DNA from 2 places in the Sulfitobacter sp. S223 genome. Region 1 is predicted to be linked to the other one. Evidence: riboswitches for the same ligand, from Rfam matches in the RefSeq annotation. Region 1 holds a riboswitch; the other holds the start of a gene.

Region 1 (4,535 bases):
ACACCAAACCGTTGCGTGCTGCCTACAGCAATATCGGCGCCCATCGCACCAGGTTCTTTGAGCAACGTCAGCGACAGAGGGTCGGCGGCGATAATACCGATGGCTTTGGTGTCATGTAGTTTGGCGATCTCTGGGCTGAAGTCGCGCAGGTGTCCGAAGGTCCCCGGATACTGGAAGATCGCGCCGAAAACGGTAGTTGCGTCCAGATCATCTGGGTTGCCCACCGTAATCTCTATACCTAACGGCGCGGCGCGTGTTTTCATCACCGCGATGTTTTGCGGATGGCAATTTTCGTCGATGAAGAACCCATTAACCTTCGTTTTGGCAACCCGCTGCGCCATGGTCATCGCCTCGGCACATGCCGTCGCCTCATCAAGCAAAGAGGCGTTTGCAATCTCTAATCCGGTCAGGTCAGAAACCATGGTTTGGAAATTCAATAGCGCCTCAAGCCGACCCTGCGAAATCTCAGGCTGGTAGGGGGTATAGGCCGTGTACCAAGCGGGGTTTTCGAAGATATTCCGCTGGATTGCAGGCGGCGTGACCGTGCCATGATAGCCTTGCCCAATCAACGAGGTCAGGACCTTGTTCTTAGACGCTGTGACCTTCATGTGATGCAGTAACTCACGCTCTGACATCGGTTTGCCAAAATCTAGCGGCTTGGCCTGCCGGATTTTGGTGGGAAGTGTGTCAGAGATGAGCGCATTCAGATCGTCAGCCCCCACAACTTTCAGCATCTCCGACATTTCGGCGGGCGACGGTCCGATGTGGCGCCGGTTGGCGAAGTCATAGGGCAGATAGTCGGTGGGGGTGAAGGTCATGGCAGGCTCCGAAAATTAAGCGATCAGGGAGTTATAGGCGGCTTCGTCCATCAAGCTGTCCAACTGTGACGGATCAGAAGGTTTGATTTTGAAGAACCAGCCAGCACCAACCGCGTCTTCATTTGCCAGTCCGGGATTGTCGGCAAGGGCGGTGTTCACCTCGACGATTTCGCCGTCAATCGGGGCTGTGATGTCGGAGGCTGCTTTGACGCTTTCGATTACGACGACCTCTTCGTCTTTGGTGACAACGGTGCCGACTTCGGGCAGTTCAACGAACACGATATCGCCCAATTGGGTTGTTGCGTGTTCAGTAATGCCCACCACGACAATGTCGCCTTCGGGGCGTAGCCATTCGTGCTCTTCAGTGAATTTCATATCTGTTCTCCGTCAGTTTATCGTTTGAAATTAGCGGGTGTGAAAGGAAGCGACGTTAGGGTCAGCGGCAAGCGTTTGCCGCGAAGTTCACCATAGACTTTGGCGCCCTCGATAGCATGCTCTGCGGGCAGATAGCCCATAGCAATGGGCGCTTCGACTGTGGGTCCAAAGCCGCCTGATGTGATCTTTCCAATTGCTGTTTCGTCATCAGCTTGTGCAAAAAGCGGCACACCTTCACGCATTGGCGCGCGCCCCTCGGGCAATAGGCCCACCCGTTTTGTAGCAGCACCATGCTTCAGTTCAGCCAAGATAACATCCGCGCCGGGGAACCCTCCCATACGGTCGCCACCATTGCGCCGCACCTTTTGGATCGCCCAATTAAGTGAGGCTTGGATCGGCGTCGTTTCAGCGTCGATATCATGTCCGTAAAGACAAAGCCCGCCTTCCAGACGCAAGCTATCGCGTGCGCCAAGACCAATCGGTGCGACATCTGGGTGGGCCAGTAGCTCTTGTGCCAGCGCAATTGCCTGCGCGGCGGGCACTGATATTTCATAGCCGTCTTCGCCCGTATATCCTGACCGCGACACCCAGCATTCGGCACCCGCAAGCGACAGGGTAGCCACATCCATGAACCGCATGCTTGAGGCTTTTGGATTCAGCGCAGACAGGACCGCTTCGGCAGCGGGTCCTTGCAGCGCGAGCAGTGCGCGATCGGTGATTTCGGTGACTGAGACACCGTTTAGGTTGGCTTTCATATGGGCAATGTCATCGGCCTTGCAGCCTGCGTTCACGACCATAAAAATATGGTCACCACGATTTGCCAGCATCAAATCATCTAAAATTCCGCCGGCGTCATTGGTGAAGAAACCGTAGCGCTGACGATCTTGATCAAGCCCAAGGATATCAATTGGTATCAAACTCTCCAACGCGGTTGCCACTGCCTGGTAATCTGCGCCAGTGATGATCACTTGCCCCATGTGACTGACGTCAAAAAGCCCTGCTTTGCTGCGGGTTTGCAGGTGTTCCTGCATGACGCCCATCGGGTATTGAACAGGCATGGCGTAGCCCGCAAAAGGCACCATTTTGGCGCCGAGTGCGAGGTGCAGGTCATGCAACGGCGTATGAAAAAGGTCAGACATCAAATGGCCTCTATCTATGACGGGCCGTTCAGACAATGAAACATCCTGCGGCACCACTTTGACGCAAAAGCTTAAGCTTTCACGCGTGATGCCCCCTCTGTCCATGTGCCTGAGATTGCTATCCCTTCGGCGGACACAAATTAACGTGCCTCTCTCCAGAGTCTTGGTATCGGCGTCGGTCCGGTTGCCTGAGAGTTTCCGGGGCGGTTGCTCCTTCGGCACCAGTTGATCTGGTTCTCCCGACGTCGATCTGCGTGCATGTAGTCGGTTTTAGACCGTGCTGGCAAGAAGTTTGTCACCGCGCCCGCTCAAACATGATCCTTAATGCTGCCTAAGATTGTTTTCTTCCTAGCTTTGAGGGTCGCCATTAGAATACCAGCTTGGCAGTAGGGATATGCCCGAGGTTCCCAGCATTCGTATCGATGCTGCTGGATCGATTCTGGTCTTTTCCGCTTACAGCGAAGATTGGGCATGGCGGACCGCGTTGCAGCATCGCGCACCATCACCGGAGGTCCACCTTGAGCGGAAAGCAGTCATTGGTGCAGCGGCAGCGAAAGCTCACTTCGTCCGCATAGCGGACCTCTCTGCAAAGCGCAGCGAGGGTCCGCTTCCTAGCTGTTAATCGCACGCAACCGGCTCATGGTGACCGGAGTGATCCCTAAGAAGGATGCAATCAAAGCATGGGTGAAGATGTCTTCGTAGCCCGGGAATGCTTGGCGAAACCAAATGAGCCGCTCAGCCCCTCCCAAAGCGGCGAGGCACCACTCTCGATCCACCTTCCGGCTTAGCTCTTGCTGCAGAACACCATTCGCCCAATTTCGGACGGGCTCAGATGAGATCATCATATTTGAAAGCAGATTGCCGTCGATCCTTGCAAGTGAGGCATCGGTCGGGGCCGCGATCGACACGAGCGACATACCGTCCCGCGTTCGCGCGATGTTTGGTGTAACAACACAGGGGCCCACGTAAAACCCGACGCAAACTTCTTTGCCGTCCTTGTCACAAATACTGCTGGCCAAGCACCCTTCCAAAAGAATGAATTCATCTGTTTCGGGTTGTTCTTGCCGAGCAAGGTGTGCCCCTTTTTTCAAGCGCTTTGGTTTCCAATGCGAAGCAAATTCGTCCGCGCAAGCAATATCTGACAGGTCAGGTGATTGCGTCAGAAACGTCCGTAAATCCATCTTTGTGTGCCTTATCAAATGATAATGCGGGTGGCTGCGCATGAGGGCATGTGTTGCACAGTTCAAGGAGATTACAAAATGACAAATAGATTTCAGTCAAAGCATATCGGAATGCTCGCAGCTGTCTCTGGATTGATAGGCGCGTCAGTTTATCTGCTGATGATCAACGTCACACTCGCCCACATCGAAGCAGTCTCAGGGCACATCCCTTTCGACATGCGCCCTTTTGGCTATGGCCCCACAGAGGCCGCGACGCTTCTTAAAGCGTTAAGTGTGGAAGGGCGTAATTATTATCTCAGTCATCAGCTACCTCTGGATATACTTTATCCGGCGATGCTCGCACTGACTTTGATCGCCACGCTCTGCTTGTTTGCAGAACGAATGCCAAACGGAAAACTTGTCCGCTTTGGCATAGTCTTTTCGGTTGGCAGTGCTCTATTCGATTATATTGAGAACCTTGGTATTTTAGCCATGATTTGGTGTTGGCCAGACGTTTTAGCTCCACTGGTATATGCCACCAGTACAGCTACAATTGCTAAATCCGCTCTCACGACAATAGCTGTTTTATTGGTACTTCTCGTAGGAGTTATCTGGATGCGCATGCCGAAAGCCGACCTTCGTCTTTAGTCGCGCAACGGCAGCTTTCGCCCGCATAACGGACCTCTATGCAAAGCGTAACAAAAGGTCCGCAATCCGCCCCTTGTGTCGATTTATAGGAAGCTGAAACTTCCGGCCCAAAGCCGACCTCCAGTACCCGAACACGATGCTGCAGCAGTCCGCATTGCCGACTTTCCCTGTGGCCTGAGCTCCTAAAACCCCCACAAATTTATTTAGAGTTGGCCTGACAAAAGGACGGACAAATGAAGGCACGACTTACGGACGAACAGATAATAGCGATGATCGAAGAACAGGAAGCTGGTGAGAAGACCGCTGACGTATGTTGGCGGCATGGAGCCGTCCGACGCGAAGCGGCTGAGGGCTTTGGAAGACGAGAACGGCAAGCTGAAGAAGCTGTGGACCTG
Region 2 (4,535 bases), 420 kb from region 1:
AAATATGCAAGCCCCGCCCGTGCCTGACTGGCAAAGCTTTCGCGCTATGGCGAAAGCGGCAGGGTTTACCGGAGATGCTTCGGACGAGGTGTTGCTAGAGGCTGTCAGGCTGCGGTTCCGGCCCTTTGCCACAGGGCCATTGTGCGCCGCAGACTATGCCCCACTGGCGCAAAACGCACTGCGCACTTGACCAAGCTATCCTGCGCAGGATAGGCGCATGTTTGCGCGGAAGGCTGGATGGCCGCTTCGTTGGGCAACCAACGGGGAGGAAAGTCCGGACTCCGGAAAGAAACGGTGCCGGGTAACGCCCGGGCGGGGTAACCCGACGGAAAGCGCCACAGAAAATAAACCGCCTGTCAGTCAAGGTTCGCCTTGGCGCGTTGGCAGGTAAGGGTGAAACGGTGGGGTAAGAGCCCACCGCGCGGCTGGCAACAGCGGCGGCATGGCAAGCCCCACCGGGAGCAACGCCAAATAGGGACCGCGTGCTTCTGTGTCTTCGGGCATGGCGGCGGAGCTTCTTTCGCTCCAGCAGGTCCGGGTTGGCGGCTGTAGCTGTGTCGGTAACGGCATGGTCAGAGGAATGGTCATCCATGAGGGGCAACCCTCGGGACAGAATCCGGCTTATAGGCCTTTCGCGCATTTTCATAACTTAACCTGCGGATACAGCGTGTCGTGCTGCACCCGCAGGGGTGGTTTGGGCAGTTTAGGCGATGGCCAGTTCCGAGACGATCTCGGCGGTGGCGGCAGACAGGGTCCATCCCAAATGCCCATGGCCTGTGTTGTAGAAGACCGCAGGGTTGCGCCCCTGTCCAACACGGGGCAGCACATTCGGCATCATAGGCCGCAGGCCCGCCCAGGATTGGAAGCTTTCGGTACTCATTTCGGGGAAATGCGTGTGGCACCAATCCAGCATCGGTGCCACGCGGTTCCAGACGATGTCTTTGTTATACCCGTTGAATTCAGCCGTACCCGCAACGCGGAACCGCGACTTACCCAAGCGGCTGGTGACGATCTTGGCGTTGTCATCAAGCAAGCTGACGGTGGGGGCAGCGGTTTGCGCGGCCTCATCTTCCAGATTGATCGTCAAAGAATAACCTTTGACCGGATAGATATTCAGCCGATCGCCCAGATGCGCGGCAAAGCTCCGCGACTTCACCCCTGAACAGATCACGACCTTGTCGTAGATCTCGGTCAGGACACCGCCTTTTTTCTCGTGCTTTCCCTGAGCGGGCTGGCTGGAGATGGCGATCTTGCCCTGTGCGGCGTCGACCTTGGTCACGAAGGTGGACATGCGCAGCGTCACGCCGCGTTTGGCACATCCTTTGGCCAGTGCACTGGTGAATTTGTGAATGTCGCCGGTGAAATCGCTCTCGGTAAAAAAGCCGCCGTAAATATCGCCCTTAAGCGCAGGCTCAATCTGTTCGATTTCTGCGGGAGTTACGGCGTGCCGCTCCAACCCGCCTTCGGCCAATAGGGTGGTGACCTTGGCTGCGGTGTCGAATTCGCCCTTGCTGCCATAGAAATGCAGGATGCCGCGTTCCTCGCGGTCAAAGTCGATGCCTTCGTCTTCGGAGATGGTGCGTAGATGCGCGCGCGCTTCTAGCGCCCATTTAACAGTCTGGATGGTGTTCTCGCGGTATTTGGGAATCGCCCCGACGAATTCGGCCAGCCATGAATACTTGTGCCACGACGGCTTCGGGTTCAGCAGCAAAGGTGCACCGGACTTAAACATCCACTTCATACCTTTGAGAACTGTCGGGACAGAATTCCATACCTCGGCGTTAGAGGCCGACAGCTGGCCGCCGTTGGCATAGCTGGTCTCCATCGCTGGGTAGGGGTTTGCCTCGAAGAGGGTGACCTGAGCGCCCTTGCGGGCAAGCATGTAGGCCGTGGTCACACCGGTAATTCCGGCGCCAATCACGGCGATTTTCGGGGAGGACTGTGTTGTCATAGCGCACCTTTTGTGCCGCCGCACGGGCGGGCAAAGTGCCCCCTCTGTCATTGGCCTGAGAGTTTCCGGGGCGGTTGCTTCTTCGGCGCTACGGTTTCCCGCAGCTCTCCCGTCAGGGGTGACGTAGCACTATTAGAACGGTTGCGGCAACATTCATGATGCGAAGAGTGGTAAATTTTGCTGCCCATGCACGGAACATGTGCAATACGGGGTTGACTCGGCCCGTGGCGAAGGTAGAAGCCGAGGCTCAGAGATTACGCGCGCGCGCCGCATTGGGCGTGCCGCTGCACAGGAGAAGATAAAATGGCTAAGCCAACCACGATCAAGATCCGTCTGAACTCGTCCGCGGGCACAGGCCACTTCTACGTTACAAAAAAGAACGCACGCACCATGACCGAAAAAATGGTCATCAAGAAATATGACCCCGTTGCGCGCAAGCACGTTGAATACAAAGAAGGCAAGATCAAGTAAGATCGCCTGACTTTGACGCTTATAAAGCCGCGCAGTTTTGCGCGGCTTTTTGCGTTTTAGGGCTGAAGGAATGCGGAGCGGCTTAACTGGCCTCAGGGGGTGCTCAGCAGGCCGCAGAAGCTTTCAGCGATCTTGTGGCGGGATGTCGCGCCGCTTTGCCACGAATGCAGTGATGTCGGCAGTGGTCCACTTCAGTTTACGCCGTTTGGTACTCGCCGGATTGTGGCGCAGGCCGGTGCCATCGCGGTGGGCCTTTCGGGGCCGGATGGGGCGAGGGACAAAGCCGCCTCCGCAATTCGGACAGACGTTGTGCAGAACCTGTTCAACGCAGCCCACACAGAAGGTGCATTCATAGCTGCAAATCCGGGCCTCAGCGCTGTCTGGTGGCAGGTCGCGGTCACACATTTCGCAATTGGGTCTCAGCTCAAGCATCATACTCTCCAAACAAAAAGGCCGCCCCCGAAGGAGCGGCCTGAATAGTGTCGTTGTGGACCTGCTTATTCACGGTTGCCCATGAGTTGAAGCAGGAACATGAACATGTTGATGAAGTTCAGGTAGAGGTTCAGCGCGCCCATGATCGCGGCCTTACCCAGCCATTCGCTGTCACCGTGCTGTGCGTGTGCAACATATTCGGTCTTGATGCGCTGCGTGTCATAGGCTGTGAGGCCCGCAAAGATCAGCACACCGATTGCAGAGATAGCAAAGGTCAATGCAGGGTTCGGGAAGAAGATGCTGACGATCGACGCAACGATCAGGCCGATTACACCCATGATCAGGAAACTACCCCAAGCGGAGATGTCTTTTTTCGTGGTGTAGCCCCAGAGTGACAGACCCGCAAAAGCGATAGCTGTTACAAGGAAAACCTGAATGATCGAGAAGCCGGTGTAGACAAGGAAGATCGAGCTGATCGACACACCCATCACCAGTGCAAATGCGTAGAATACCAGCTGCGCGGTCGCTGCTGACATCCGGTTGATCCCTGCGCTAAAGCCAAAGATGAACGCAAGCGGGGCGAACATGACAACCCATTTCAACGGGGATGCATAAAGCGCCTGACCAAGACCTGTCAGATACTGACCTTCGCGCAGTGCCATCGTGGCGCCGGCTGGATCGGATGTAACCGCCAAGCCCGAAATCGCCCAAGCGGCGGCGAATGTGATCAACATGCCTACGGACATTGTGCCGTAGACTTTGCTCATGTGTGCGCGCAGGCCCTCATCAATCGCGGCTGTGCGGCTTCCGGCACGCGTCCGGATTGTATTCACGTCTGCCATGTAAAACTCCCTAAAAGCTGTCCCGCACAAGATTACCGCGGGGTTACCCGTAATATCGTGTGCTGGCCGCCGCTTTTCAAGGTTTTTTGCTCAGGTTTTGCAACTTGGTTAGCATCTCCAGGAGGATGGGGCGTCCCAGATAGGTTTTGCGGCCTCCGCGCGGGCCTGAGAACGACTTAGCCCTATGTCCTGCAATTGGTTTTCGCAAAGCGCACCCAATGCTCTTCGGCTCCGCCAGAGCGCCAGAAGATTAAGCAGGGAAAGCCGCGTGCGCGGGCGCGTGACGGATGAAGGACGAAAGAAGGCAGAAGGAATGGAAATACGCATGGGATGCTCCAGTATCTGTGATGTGTTTGGTGTGTTTCATTTCGGTGCTTGATATATGGAGCAGGGCGATGCATCATTAAAACGAATGTTTTTGATGTAGCTCATTTGAATTGGTGATGTATGCGCAATCTTGATCTGGCAACCTTGCGGTCTCTCGTCGCTGTCGCGGATGCGGGCGGTGTCACGCGCGCGGCTGGCTTTTTGCATCTGACGCAATCGGCGGTATCAATGCAGCTCAAGCGGCTAGAGGAGTTGTTGGACGTAGAGTTGCTGGACCGCAGCGGCCGCACCATCGCGTTCACCGCCAGCGGGGACCAGCTATTGGGGTATGCGCGCCGGATGGTTGCTATGAACGACGAGGCGGTGCTGCGACTTACGGCGCAGGAATTTGCAGGCACGCTGAGATTGGGTGTGCCGCATGACATCGTTTATCCGGCAATTCCACAGGTGCTTAAACAATTTAACAGCGTCTATCCCGCGATCAGGATCGTTCTGGAATCTTGCCACACCCA

The links. A riboswitch is a leader RNA that binds a small molecule or an ion and turns the genes downstream of it on or off. The one in region 1 is predicted to bind glycine.
Region 2: linked by a shared signal. The riboswitch ahead of K3757_RS13540 (D-amino acid dehydrogenase) and the one ahead of gcvT (glycine cleavage system aminomethyltransferase GcvT) in region 1 are both predicted to bind glycine.

What each region holds. Positions count from the first base shown of each region.
Region 1 is NZ_CP083560.1:2,414,375-2,418,909, reverse strand. Features, by position in the region: gene gcvP (aminomethyl-transferring glycine dehydrogenase) at 1-818, opposite strand, end outside; gene gcvH (glycine cleavage system protein GcvH) at 834-1,193, opposite strand; gene gcvT (glycine cleavage system aminomethyltransferase GcvT) at 1,211-2,332, opposite strand; glycine riboswitch at 2,499-2,584, opposite strand; gene K3757_RS11545 (Crp/Fnr family transcriptional regulator) at 2,944-3,513, opposite strand; gene K3757_RS11540 (hypothetical protein) at 3,592-4,140, shown strand; partial or broken gene K3757_RS11535 (IS3 family transposase) at 4,374-4,527, shown strand.
Region 2 is NZ_CP083560.1:2,829,462-2,833,996, reverse strand. Features, by position in the region: gene K3757_RS13550 (N-acetylmuramoyl-L-alanine amidase) at 1-190, shown strand, start outside; RNA gene rnpB (RNase P RNA component class A) at 226-640, shown strand; gene K3757_RS13540 (D-amino acid dehydrogenase) at 704-1,951, opposite strand; glycine riboswitch at 1,986-2,073, opposite strand; gene rpmG (50S ribosomal protein L33) at 2,255-2,422, shown strand; gene K3757_RS13530 (DUF1272 domain-containing protein) at 2,546-2,854, opposite strand; gene K3757_RS13525 (Bax inhibitor-1/YccA family protein) at 2,920-3,696, opposite strand; gene K3757_RS13520 (DUF1127 domain-containing protein) at 3,805-4,023, opposite strand; gene K3757_RS13515 (LysR family transcriptional regulator) at 4,144-4,535, shown strand, end outside.